One region of the Blastococcus sp. OS1-29 genome, then DNA from elsewhere that is predicted to be linked to it. Evidence: riboswitches for the same ligand, from Rfam matches in the RefSeq annotation. Region 1 holds a riboswitch; the other holds the start of a gene.
What was found. Region 1 has a riboswitch for S-adenosylmethionine ahead of AC2H4J_RS11055 (bifunctional o-acetylhomoserine/o-acetylserine sulfhydrylase). Riboswitches for the same ligand answer to the same signal wherever they lie in the genome.
Positions count from the first base shown of each region.

Region 2: linked by a shared signal. The riboswitch ahead of thrC (threonine synthase) and the one ahead of AC2H4J_RS11055 (bifunctional o-acetylhomoserine/o-acetylserine sulfhydrylase) in region 1 are both predicted to bind S-adenosylmethionine.

Region 1 covers NZ_JBXXJK010000004.1:16,296-21,824, forward strand. Annotated here, with positions in the region: gene metX (homoserine O-acetyltransferase MetX) at 1-981, opposite strand, end outside; gene AC2H4J_RS11055 (bifunctional o-acetylhomoserine/o-acetylserine sulfhydrylase) at 983-2,275, opposite strand; SAM riboswitch class IV at 2,317-2,432, opposite strand; gene AC2H4J_RS11060 (zinc-dependent alcohol dehydrogenase family protein) at 2,606-3,634, shown strand; gene AC2H4J_RS11065 (amino acid ABC transporter ATP-binding protein) at 3,631-4,365, opposite strand; gene AC2H4J_RS11070 (amino acid ABC transporter permease) at 4,409-5,365, opposite strand; gene AC2H4J_RS11075 (ABC transporter substrate-binding protein) at 5,370-5,529, opposite strand, start outside.
Region 2 covers NZ_JBXXJK010000001.1:426,131-431,659, reverse strand. Annotated here, with positions in the region: gene groL (chaperonin GroEL) at 1-1,175, opposite strand, end outside; gene AC2H4J_RS02115 (cold-shock protein) at 1,450-1,650, opposite strand; gene thrC (threonine synthase) at 1,843-3,120, opposite strand; SAM riboswitch class I at 3,133-3,265, opposite strand; gene AC2H4J_RS02105 (HAD family hydrolase) at 3,326-4,159, shown strand; gene AC2H4J_RS02100 (ABC transporter permease) at 4,326-5,198, opposite strand; gene AC2H4J_RS02095 (alpha/beta fold hydrolase) at 5,195-5,529, opposite strand, start outside.

The sequences.
Region 1 (5,529 bases):
GACGCCGAGCGCGTCGGCGACCTGGGCCTGCTGCTCCAGCGGGTAGAGGCGGTCGCTGTCGACGCCGGCGACCAGGGTCCGCGCGGTCACCCGGCGCAGCGCCGCCTGCACGCCGCCGCGGCCCCGGCCGACGTCCCAGCTGTTCATGGTCTCGGTCAGCAGCAGGTAGCTGCCCGCGTCGAACCGTCGTCCCAGCTTGTCGGCGTGGTGCTCGAGGTAGGAGGCCACGGCGAACCGGCCGTCGTCCTGCACCTCGTTGCCGAAGCGCTCGCTCAGCTCCCAGGCGCTGCGGTAGGTCAGGTGCGCGATACGGCGGGCGATGCCCAGGCCGGCCAGCGGCGGGTCGTCGAGCGGGTAGTCCCCACCCCGCCAGCGGGGATCGGAGCGGATCGCGGCCTGCTGCGTGGTCTGGGTGCCGATCTGGTCACCCGAGGCGACCGCGCTGGAGGCCAGGAAGAGCAGCGTCGCGACCCGGTCGGGCAGGGCCACCGCCCACTCCAGGGCCCGCATGCCGCCCATCGAGCCACCCACGACGCACGCCCAGCGGTCGATGCCGAGGGCGTCCGCCAGGGCCGCCTCCACGCGCACCTGGTCACCGACGGTCACCTCCGGGAACCGGGCGCCCCACCGGCCGCCGTCCGGACCGGGGGAGGACGGGCCCGTCGTCCCCTGGCAGCCGCCGAGGACGTTCGCGCAGACGACGAAGAATCGATCGGTGTCCAGCGCGCGCCCCGGGCCGATCAGCCCGTCCCACCAACCGCCGGTCGGGTGCCCGGGGCCGGCCGGGCCGACCACGTGGCTGTCCCCGGTGAGCGCGTGCTCGACGAGGACCGCGTTGCCGCCGTCCCCGTCGAGCGTGCCCCACGTCTCGTAGGCGACCCGTACCCCGGGGATCAGGCCCCCGCGCTCGGGTCGGAACGAGCCGGGCAGGTCGAGGAACCGGCGGTCGCCCGCCGGATCACCCTCGACCCACCCGCCCATCTCAGGCGCTCTTGGCGGCCCGGAAGCCGGCCTCGAGGTCGGCGAGGATGTCCTCGATGCCCTCCAGGCCGACGGCCAGGCGCACCAGGCCCGGCGTGACACCGGTGGTGAGCTGCTCCTCGGCGGTGAGCTGCGAGTGCGTCGTCGACGCGGGGTGGATCACCAGGCTGCGGACGTCGCCGATGTTGGCGACGTGGCTGTGCAGCTCGAGCGCCTCGACGAACTTCCGGCCGGCCTCGCGGCCCCCGTGCAGCTCGAAGGTCAGCACCGCACCGGCGCCCCGCGGGGCGTACTTCTGCTGCGCCGCGTGCCACGGGGACGACGCCAGGCTCGGGTAGTTCACCGAGTCGACCTCGTCGTGGGCCTCGAGGAACTGCGCGACCTTCAGGGTGTTCTCGACGTGCCGCTCCATGCGCAGGGACAGCGTCTCGATGCCCTGGACGACGAGGAACGCGTTGAACGGCGAGATCGCCGGCCCCAGGTCGCGCAGCAGCTGCACCCGTGCCTTGAGCGCGTACGCGGGCGCACCCAGGTCCTTGTAGACCACGCCGTGGTACGTCGGGTCCGGCGTGGTGAAGCCGGGGAACTTCCCGCTGCCCCAGTCGAAGGTGCCGCCGTCGACGATGATCCCGGCGATCGCCGTGCCATGGCCGCCCAGGTACTTGGTCGCGGAGTGGACGACGACGTCGGCGCCGAACTCGAACGGCCGGACGAGGAACGGCGTCCCGATGGTGTTGTCGACGATCAGCGGGACGCCGTTGCGGTGCGCGACCCCGGCGACGGCCTCGATGTCGAGGATGTCGCCCTTGGGGTTGCCGATGGTCTCGCCGAAGAACGCCTTGGTGTTCTCCTGCACGAGCGCCTGCCACGCCTCGGGGTCGTCGGGGTCCTCGACGAAGGAGACGGTGATGCCCAGCTTGGGCAGCGAGTGGTGCAGCAGGTTGTACGTGCCTCCGTAGAGCGAGGCGGACGCGACGACGTGGTCCCCGTTCTCTGCCACGTTGAGGAGCGCGAGGGTGGTGGCGGACATGCCGCTCGCCACCGCCAGGGCTGCCACACCGCCCTCGAGCGAAGCGACGCGCTGCTCGAGCGCGTCCTGCGTCGGGTTCATGATCCGCGTGTAGATGTTGCCCATCTCGGCCAGCGCGAACAGGTCGGCGGCGTGCTGGCTGTCGCGGAACTGATATGCCGTGGTCGCGTAGATGGGCAGCGCGCGGGCGCCCGTGGTCGGGTCGGGGGTGGTGCCGGCGTGGATCTGCCGGGTCTCGAAGCTCCAGCTCTGCGGGTCGCTCATGCGCCGTCTCCTCTCGGTCGGGAGAACCCGCGGCGCGCGAGGACTCCGTCTTGCCGGACGACGGGCGCCGTCCGACCGGCTCTTCCCCTGGAGCACCTCAGACGGAGTAGAGGTTGCCGGGCAGCCAGCCAGGTGCTTGTCGCTGCCTCTCGTGAGCCAGTACCGATCGTAGAGGGACGATGTCTCACGTGAAACATCCGTCTCACACAGTGGACCGGGTGCCCATGGTGATGTTGATCATCGTCTGCCTGGTGGGAGCACCGTGGGACGCGCCGAGCGGGTCGGCAGGCGGACGGATGGCGGGTCCGAGGGATCCGGCAGGCTGAGGGCGTGCGCGCGCTGGTCTTCGACTCCTTCGGTGGTCCGCTCGAGGTGCGGGAGGTCGCTGCCCCGGAGCCGCCGCCGGGCGGCGTCGTCGTGCGGGTCGCGGCCAGCGGCGTCTGCCGCAGCGACTGGCACGCCTGGCAGGGGCACGACCCGGACGTCGTCCTGCCCCACGTGCCCGGTCACGAGCTGGCCGGCACGGTGGCCGCGGTCGGCCCGGGAGTGGCGGACTGGCGCGTCGGGGAGCGGGTGACCGTGCCGTTCGTCAACGCCTGCGGCACCTGTGCGCAGTGCGCGGCGGGCGACCAGCAGGTGTGCGCCCGCCAGACCCAGCCGGGTTTCACGCACTGGGGGTCGATGGCCGAGTTCGTCGCGCTCGACGCAGCCGACGTGAACCTGGTCGCCGTCCCCGACGAGCTGGACCTCGCGACGGCGGCCGCGCTGGGCTGCCGGTACGCGACCGCCTTCCGGGCCGTCGTGCACGTGGCCCGGGTGCGGGCCGGGGAGTGGGTGGCCGTGCACGGCTGCGGCGGGGTGGGCCTGTCGGCCGTGCAGATCGCGTCGGCGGCCGGCGCGCGGGTGATCGCCGTCGACGTGGCCCCGGGCGCCCTGCAGCTGGCCCGCGCGCTGGGTGCGGAGCACGCCGTGGACGGCGGCGCGGACGTGCCGGACGCGGTGGCCGAGCTGAGCGGCGGGGGCGCCCACGTCTCCCTCGATGCCCTCGGCGCCGCCGTCACCTGCGGGAACTCGATCAACAGCCTCCGCCCGCGGGGGCGGCACGTGCAGGTCGGTCTGCTGCCCCCCGCGCAGGGGCGCCCGGAGGTGCCCATGGAGCGGGTCATCAGCCGTGAGCTCCAGGTCCTCGGCAGTCACGGCATGCCGGCGCACGCCTATCCGGAGCTGCTCGGCCTGATCGCCGCCGGCCGCCTGGACCCGCGGCCGCTGATTACCCGCCGCCTCGGCCTCGACGACGCCGCGGCCGCGCTGGCCGACGTCGGCCGGCAGCCCGGGATCGCGGTCGTGACGAGCTTCTAGAGCGCCTTGGAGAGGAACGCCTTCGTGCGGGTGTGCTGGGGGTCGGTCAGCACCTGCCGCGGGTCTCCGGACTCGACGACCACCCCGCCGTCCATGAACACCAGGGTGTCACCGACCTCGCGGGCGAAGCCCATCTCGTGGGTGACGACCACCATCGTCATGCCGGCCCGGGCGAGGTCGCGCATGACGTCGAGCACCTCGCCGACCAGCTCGGGGTCCAGCGCCGACGTCGGCTCGTCGAAGAGCATCAGCTTGGGCTCCATGGCCAGCGCGCGGGCGATCGCCACGCGCTGCTGCTGGCCGCCGGAGAGCTGGTTGGGATAGGCGTTCGCCTTGTCGCCGAGGCCCACCCGATCGAGCAGCTCCCGGCCCCGCTCGCGGGCGGCCGCCTTGGCCACGCCGCGGACCTGGATCGGCGCCTCGGTGACGTTCTCCAGCGCCGTCATGTGCGGGAAGAGGTTGAACCGCTGGAAGACCATGCCGATGTCGCGGCGGCGCTCGGCCACCTCGCGGTCGCGCAGCTCGTGCAGCTTCCCGCCGGACTCGCGGTAGCCGACCAGGTTGCCGCCCACCGACAGCCGGCCGGCGTCGATCTTCTCCAGGTGGTTGATGCAGCGCAGGAACGTGGACTTCCCGGACCCGGAGGGACCGATGATGCACATGACCTCGCGCTCGGCGACCTCCAGGTCGATGCCCTTGAGCACCTCGAGGTGGCCGAACGCCTTGTGCACCTGCTCGGAGCCTTCACCATCGGCGTCCGCCCGCTGGTCTCGGTCAATGCGTGCCTCCCACCGACCGGGCGACCCGCTCGGCCCGCTGGGCGCGCGTCTCCCGCGCGCCGAACCCGCGGCTGAACCGCCGCTCGAGGAAGTACTGGCCCACCATCAGCACGCTCGACAGCGCGAGGTACCAGAGGATCGAGGCCACGGCCATCGGGATGACCTGGAACGTGCGGCTGCCGATGGCGCGCAGCTGGAAGTTCAGCTCGTTGCTGACCGGGACCGCGATGAGCAGCGAGGTGTCCTTGAGCATCGCGATCGTCTCGTTGCCCGTGGGCGGGATGATCACCCGCATCGCCTGGGGCAGCACGATGCGGCGCAGTGCCCGGCCGCGGCTCATGCCCAGCGCGGTCGCGGCCTCGGTCTGGCCCGGGTCGACCGACTGGATGCCGGCTCGCACGATCTCGGCCATGTAGGCCCCCTCGGACAGCGACAGGCCCAGCAGACCGGCGAAGAAACCGCTGAAGATCTGGTTGCCGTCGAGGCCGAGGAAGCGCAGGTCGCCGTGGAGGCCGAGCAGGCTCATGAGCTGGTGGTCGAACGGGATGCCGATGGCGTAGGTGCCGTAGAGCGCGCCGAGGCTGGCGCAGAAGAACAGCAGGACCAGGCGCGGGATGGCCCGGAAGAACCACACGTAGGCCCAGGCGGCGCCGGAGACGACCGGGTTCGGCGAGAGCCGCATGACCGCGATGACGATGCCCAGCAGGACGCCGACCAGCATCGCGAGGACGGTCATGACCAGCGTCGTCTGCACGCCGCGCAGAACCGGCGGCCGGAACATGTTGTCGAACATGAACCCCCACTGGAACACGGGGTTCGTGATCAGCATGTGCACGAACATCAGCGCCAGGACGGCGATGACGGCCGCGGCGACCCAGCGGCCGGGGTGCCGGACCGGCACCGCCCGGATCTCCTCGGGCGGTGCCGGCCGGGTCGTGCTCTCCAGCGTCATGGCGTCAGCTGGCCGGGGGGTTCACCGTCGGGTTGTCGATGGCACCGGCCTCGACGCCCCACTTCGCGAGCACCTTCTTGTAGGTGCCGTCCTGGATCAGCGACTCCAGGGCCTTCTGGATCGCGTCGGCGAACTGGGTCTGATCCTTGGCGACGACGTAGCCG
Region 2 (5,529 bases), on a different contig from region 1:
TGCTTGCGCTCCTTGAGCTCGACCTCGGTCGCGGCGCCGGCCTTGATGACGGCGACGCCACCGGCCAGCTTGGCCAGGCGCTCCTGCAGCTTCTCGCGGTCGTAGTCGGAGTCCGACTTCTCGATCTCGGCGCGGATCTGGTTCACCCGACCCGTGATCTGGTCGGCCTCACCTGCACCCTCGATGATCGTCGTCTCGTCCTTGGTGGTGACGAACTTGCGCGCGCGGCCGAGGAGGGACAGGTCGGCGTTCTCGAGCTTGAGCCCGACCTCCTCGCTGACGACCTGGCCACCGGTGAGGATGGCGATGTCGGCCAGCATGGCCTTGCGGCGGTCACCGAAGCCCGGGGCCTTGACGGCGACGGACTTGAAGGTGCCGCGGATCTTGTTCACGACCAGGGTCGCGAGGGCCTCGCCCTCGACGTCCTCGGCGATGATCGCCAGCGGCTTGCCCGACTGCATGACCTTCTCCAGCAGCGGGAGCAGGTCCTTGACCGAGCTGATCTTGGAGTTGACGACCAGGATGTACGGGTCGTCGAGCACGGTCTCCATGCGCTCGGGGTCGGTGACGAAGTACGCCGACAGGTGACCCTTGTCGAAGCGCATGCCCTCGGTGAGCTCGAGCTCGAGGCCGAAGGTGTTGCTCTCCTCGACGGTGATGACACCTTCCTTGCCGACCTTGTCCATGGCCTCGGCGATGAGCTCACCGATGGCGGGGTCAGCGGCGGAGATCGACGCGGTGGCGGCGATCTGCTCCTTGGTCTCGACGTCCTTGGCCGTCGAGAGCAGGTACTCGGAGACGGCGGCGACGGCCTTCTCGATGCCCTTCTTGAGGGCCATCGGGTTCGCGCCGGCGGCGACGTTGCGCAGACCCTCGCGCACGAGCGCCTGGGCCAGCACGGTGGCGGTGGTGGTGCCGTCACCCGCGACGTCGTCGGTCTTCTTCGCGACCTCCTTGACGAGCTCGGCACCGATCTTCTCGTACGGGTCCTCGAGCTCGATCTCCTTGGCGATGCTCACACCATCGTTGGTGATGGTGGGGGCACCCCACTTCTTCTCGAGCACGACGTTGCGGCCCTTGGGGCCGAGCGTCACCTTCACGGCGTCGGCGAGGATGTTCATCCCTCGCTCGAGGCCACGGCGCGCCTCTTCGTCGAACGCGATCATCTTGGCCATGTGGTGATGTCCTCCAGGCTTTGGTCGTGCACGGCCGGGTGGTGCCCGCGACGGACGACGCCAGTGGCGTGGACGCTCCTGCGGCCCACGCACCGGTGCCTCACCGTTCCGACCTGATTGGCACTCGGGTGTCCCGAGTGCCAGAAACGAGTCTGGCACTCGACCCTTGTGAGTGCAAGAACGGGGTACCCGGGCCTGCTGTTCCCGAGGCTCCGGAGACGCAGCGAGGCCCGGCCCCCCGAAGGGGACCGGGCCTCGGTGTCGAGCTGAGAGATCAGGCCGCGGTGACCTGGTCCGCCTGGGGGCCCTTGGCGCCCTGGACGACCTCGAAGTTGACCCGCTGGCCCTCTTCGAGGCTCTTGTACCCGTCCATCTGGATGGCCGAGTAGTGGACGAAGACGTCCTGACCGCCGTCGACGGCGATGAAGCCGAAGCCCTTCTCGGCGTTGAACCACTTCACGGTGCCCTGTGCCACGTGTGCTCCCACGTTTCGTGCGACGGACGACCCCTCTGAATCGGGGGGCCGGGTTTCTGCTCTTCCGCCCGTCAGCACGAACGTGGAACTCGAACCGCGCGGAAAGGTACAACAAGAAAGCCCGGAAATCAGGTAATCCACGCAGAATCGATATGTACGTTCTGCGACGTCGTCCCCCGGTCCGGTGACGGGCTATGCGATGAGGCCGGACTCCCGCGCCGACTTCAGCGACGGGCTCACCCGGTGCGTGGGCCCGACGACCGGCTCCAGCGGGTCGAGGGTCTTCAGTCCCTCGCCGGTGTTGAGGACGACGGTCTCCTTGCTCGTGTCCAGGCGGCCGTCCTCGGCCAGCTGCCGCAGCACCGCCACCGTCACGCCACCGGCCGTCTCGGCGAACACGCCGGTGGTGCGGGCGAGGTCGCGGATGCCCTGGACGATCTCGTCGTCCCCGACCCGGCCGACCGAGCCGCCGGTGCGCCGGATCGCGTCGAGCGCGTAAGGGCCGTCGGCGGGGTTGCCGATGTTGAGCGACTTGGCGATGCCGGTGGGCTTCACCGGCTTGACGACGTCCCAGCCGTTGTCGAACGCGGTCGCGATCGGGTCGCAGCCCGCCGACTGGGCCCCGAAGATCGTCCACTCGGTCGCCTCGACGATGCCGGCGGAGGTGAGCTCGCGGAAGGCCTTGTCCACCTTGGTGAGCAGCGAACCCGAGGCCATGGGGATGACCACCTGCGCCGGGATCCGCCAGCCGAGCTGCTCGGCGATCTCGTAGCCCACCGTCTTGGAGCCCTCGGCGTAGTACGGCCGCACGTTCTGGTTGACGAACGCGGTGTCCTCGAACTCGTCGGTCTCGGCGAGTTCGCTGGTCAGCCGGTTGACGTCGTCGTAGGACCCGTCGACGGCGACGAGCGTCTGACCGTAGACCGCCGACTGCACGACCTTGCCCGGCTCGAGGTCCGAGGGGATGAAGACGAAGGACTCGACGCCGGCCCGGGCGGCGTGCGCGGCGACGGAGTTGGCGAGGTTGCCGGTCGAGGCGGCCGCGATCTTCCGGTAGCCGAGCCCCTTGGCCGCGGTGGCCGCCAGCGACACCACGCGGTCCTTGAAGGAGTGGGTCGGGTTGGCGGAGTCGTCCTTCACCCACAGGCCGCCGGTGAGGCCCAGCTCCGCGGCGAGGCGATCGGCGCGCACCAGCGGCGTCATCCCGGGGTCGAGGGTGACCCGGGAAGCCGGGTCCTGGCCCACGGGCAGCAGCGCGGCGTACCGCCAGATGTTCTGCGGGCCGGCCTCGATCTGCTCGCGGGTGACCGCCGTGAGCAGGTCGTGGTCGTAGTCCACCTCGAGCGGTCCGAAGCATTCGGCGCAGGCGTGTTCAGCGATCAGCCCGAAGGTGGCGCCGCAGTTGCGGCACACCAGCCCTCGCGCGGGGCACGCCGGGATCTCGGTGGCGGTGGGAGCGGTCAGAGTCATGCGACGACTACCTCCTCATCTTCCCCGCGTCGGGCCGTCGAGCCGCGCGGGACGGAATTGGCACCTCCCGCCGTCGCTGCATCGCGACGGACGGCGGTTGCCGGGGCTTCATCGGGCCGTGTCCCTCTGCCCCTCTGGATGAGTGGAACGCCGCTCACTGTACCCAGGCGCGGGCCTTTCCCCACCGCCGGTCAGGATGTGAGCTGTGGCTCCTCCCTCCTCCGCGCGCATCGTCTACACCGACCTCGACGGGACGATGGTCGGACCGCGAGGCTCGTTCTGGCACACCGCAGGACGCGACCTGACCGACGACCCGGCGACCGCACTGCTCGAGCTGCACCGGGCCGGCGTCACGTTGGTCCTGGTCAGCGGACGGACCTTCGAGCAGGTCGTGGAGGCCGCCCGGATCTTCGCCGCGGACGGCGCGATCGCGGAGCTCGGCGCCACGATCGCCTGGGACGGCGGCCGGGAGCTGCACCGGCTCGGCGGGGAACTTCCCGCCGACTACGAGGGCCGGACGCCGATGGCCGTCATGGCGGAGCTGGGCATCGTGGACCGGCTGTTCGCCGCGCATCCCGGCCGGCTCGAGTGGCACGCACCCTGGCACGCCACCCACGAGACCGATGCCCTGCTGCGCGGCCGGGTCGACCCGCTCGCGGTCGACGCGTGGCTCGCCGAGCAGGGCGCGAGCTGGCTGACCCTGAAGGACAACGGTGCGCTGCCGCCGCGGGCCCGCACGACCCTGGACGACGACCCGGCGCCGGCGCGGATCTACCACCTCATGCCGCGCGGCATCACCAAGGGCGCCGCCATCGCCTGGGACCTGGAGCGACGAGGGCTGAGCCCGGCGGACGCGATCGCGATCGGCGACAGCGTGAGCGACCTGGAGATGGCACCCGCGGTCGGACGGCTCTGGATCACCGCCAACGGTGCCGCGGTCGACGGGATGGCCGCACGCATCGACGCCATCCCCAACGTCTGGGCCACGGATGGGCCCATGGGCGAAGGCTGGGCTCAGGCCGTCAGAGCAAGCCTCTGACGAAGTCGTCCCCGGCGAGAGCGGCGTCATGTCCCTGACATGCCCATTCAGGGGTGCATCGAGGTCAGCGCACGCTACGGTCTCCCCGCGGCGGCAACGCGGCGCTGGCTCCAGGCCGTTGCCCTGAAACCGCCTTCAGAGCCACTCGGTGCGAGAGGCAATGCCGCTACGACGTCACGTCCCGGCGGGCGAAGTGGCGGAAGGCGAGCGCGGTGAAGATCGCCGCGTACACCAGTGACTGGATGACCCCGCGGAACAGGGCGCCCGAATCGACCGGCGTCTGCAGCAGGTCGGTCCAGGCGAACTCGCCCGCCGTCGGGAACCAGTCGCGGATCGATCCGAGCTGCTCCACCTGGTCGAGGATGGCGAACACGAACATCGTGAAGATCGCGCCACCGACGGCCGCCAGGGGCGCGTCGGTGACCGTGGAGAGCCAGAAGGCCAGCGTGCCGACCACGAGCAGGTGCACGGTCAGGTAGCCGACCATCCCGGCCAGCCGCAGCAGACCGTCGCCCTGGCCGATCGCCACGCCCACCGGCGTGGTGATCGCCTCGAACCCGAAGGCGATGCCGCCGGCCACCAGCCCCACGACCACCAGCAGCAGGAACGCCCCGACCGACAGCACCAGCGCCGCGTACCACTTCTGCCGGAGCAGCCGCGCCCTCGGCACCGGGGTGGCCAGCGTGTAGCGCAGCGAGCCCCACTGGGCCTCGCTGGCCACGGTGTCGCCGAAGAACAGCGCGAAGACGACGACCAGGAAGAAGCCGGTGGTCGCGAACAGCACGAACAGGGTGAAGTTCAGCCCGCTCGCGGTGGCGACGTCGACCAGGTTGATCCGGCTGTTCTGCTGCGCGTTGTCGCTCGCCCCGAGCTGCAGCGCGCCGATGAGGATCAGCGGCAGGGCGACCATCAGCGCGAAGACGCCGATCGTGCGACGTCGCTTGAACTGCCGGCGCAGCTCCACCGACAGGCGCAGCGTGCGGCCCGGCTTGTAGCCGGCGACCGCCCCGGTCACCTGCACGTGTTCGGTGGTGCTCACGAGCTCTCCTCAACCAGCGCCAGGAAGGCGTCCTCGAGCCGGCGCCGCGGCGTGAACTGGTCGACCTCCACGCCGGCCTCCACCAGGGCCTGCAGCGCCCGCGCACGGCTGGTGCCGTCGAGCTCGGCGACCAGGCCGTCGTCGGTCACCTCGGCGCTCACCCCCGGGAGGTCCTCCAGGACGGCGATCGCCCGCGCGGTGTCCCCGTCGGCGGCCAGACCGATCAGCACCGCGCCACCGGTGCCCACGATCTCCTCCACCGTGCCCTGCGCGATCTTCTGCCCCTTGGCCATGACGACCACGTGGCTGCAGGTCTGCTCGATCTCGCTGA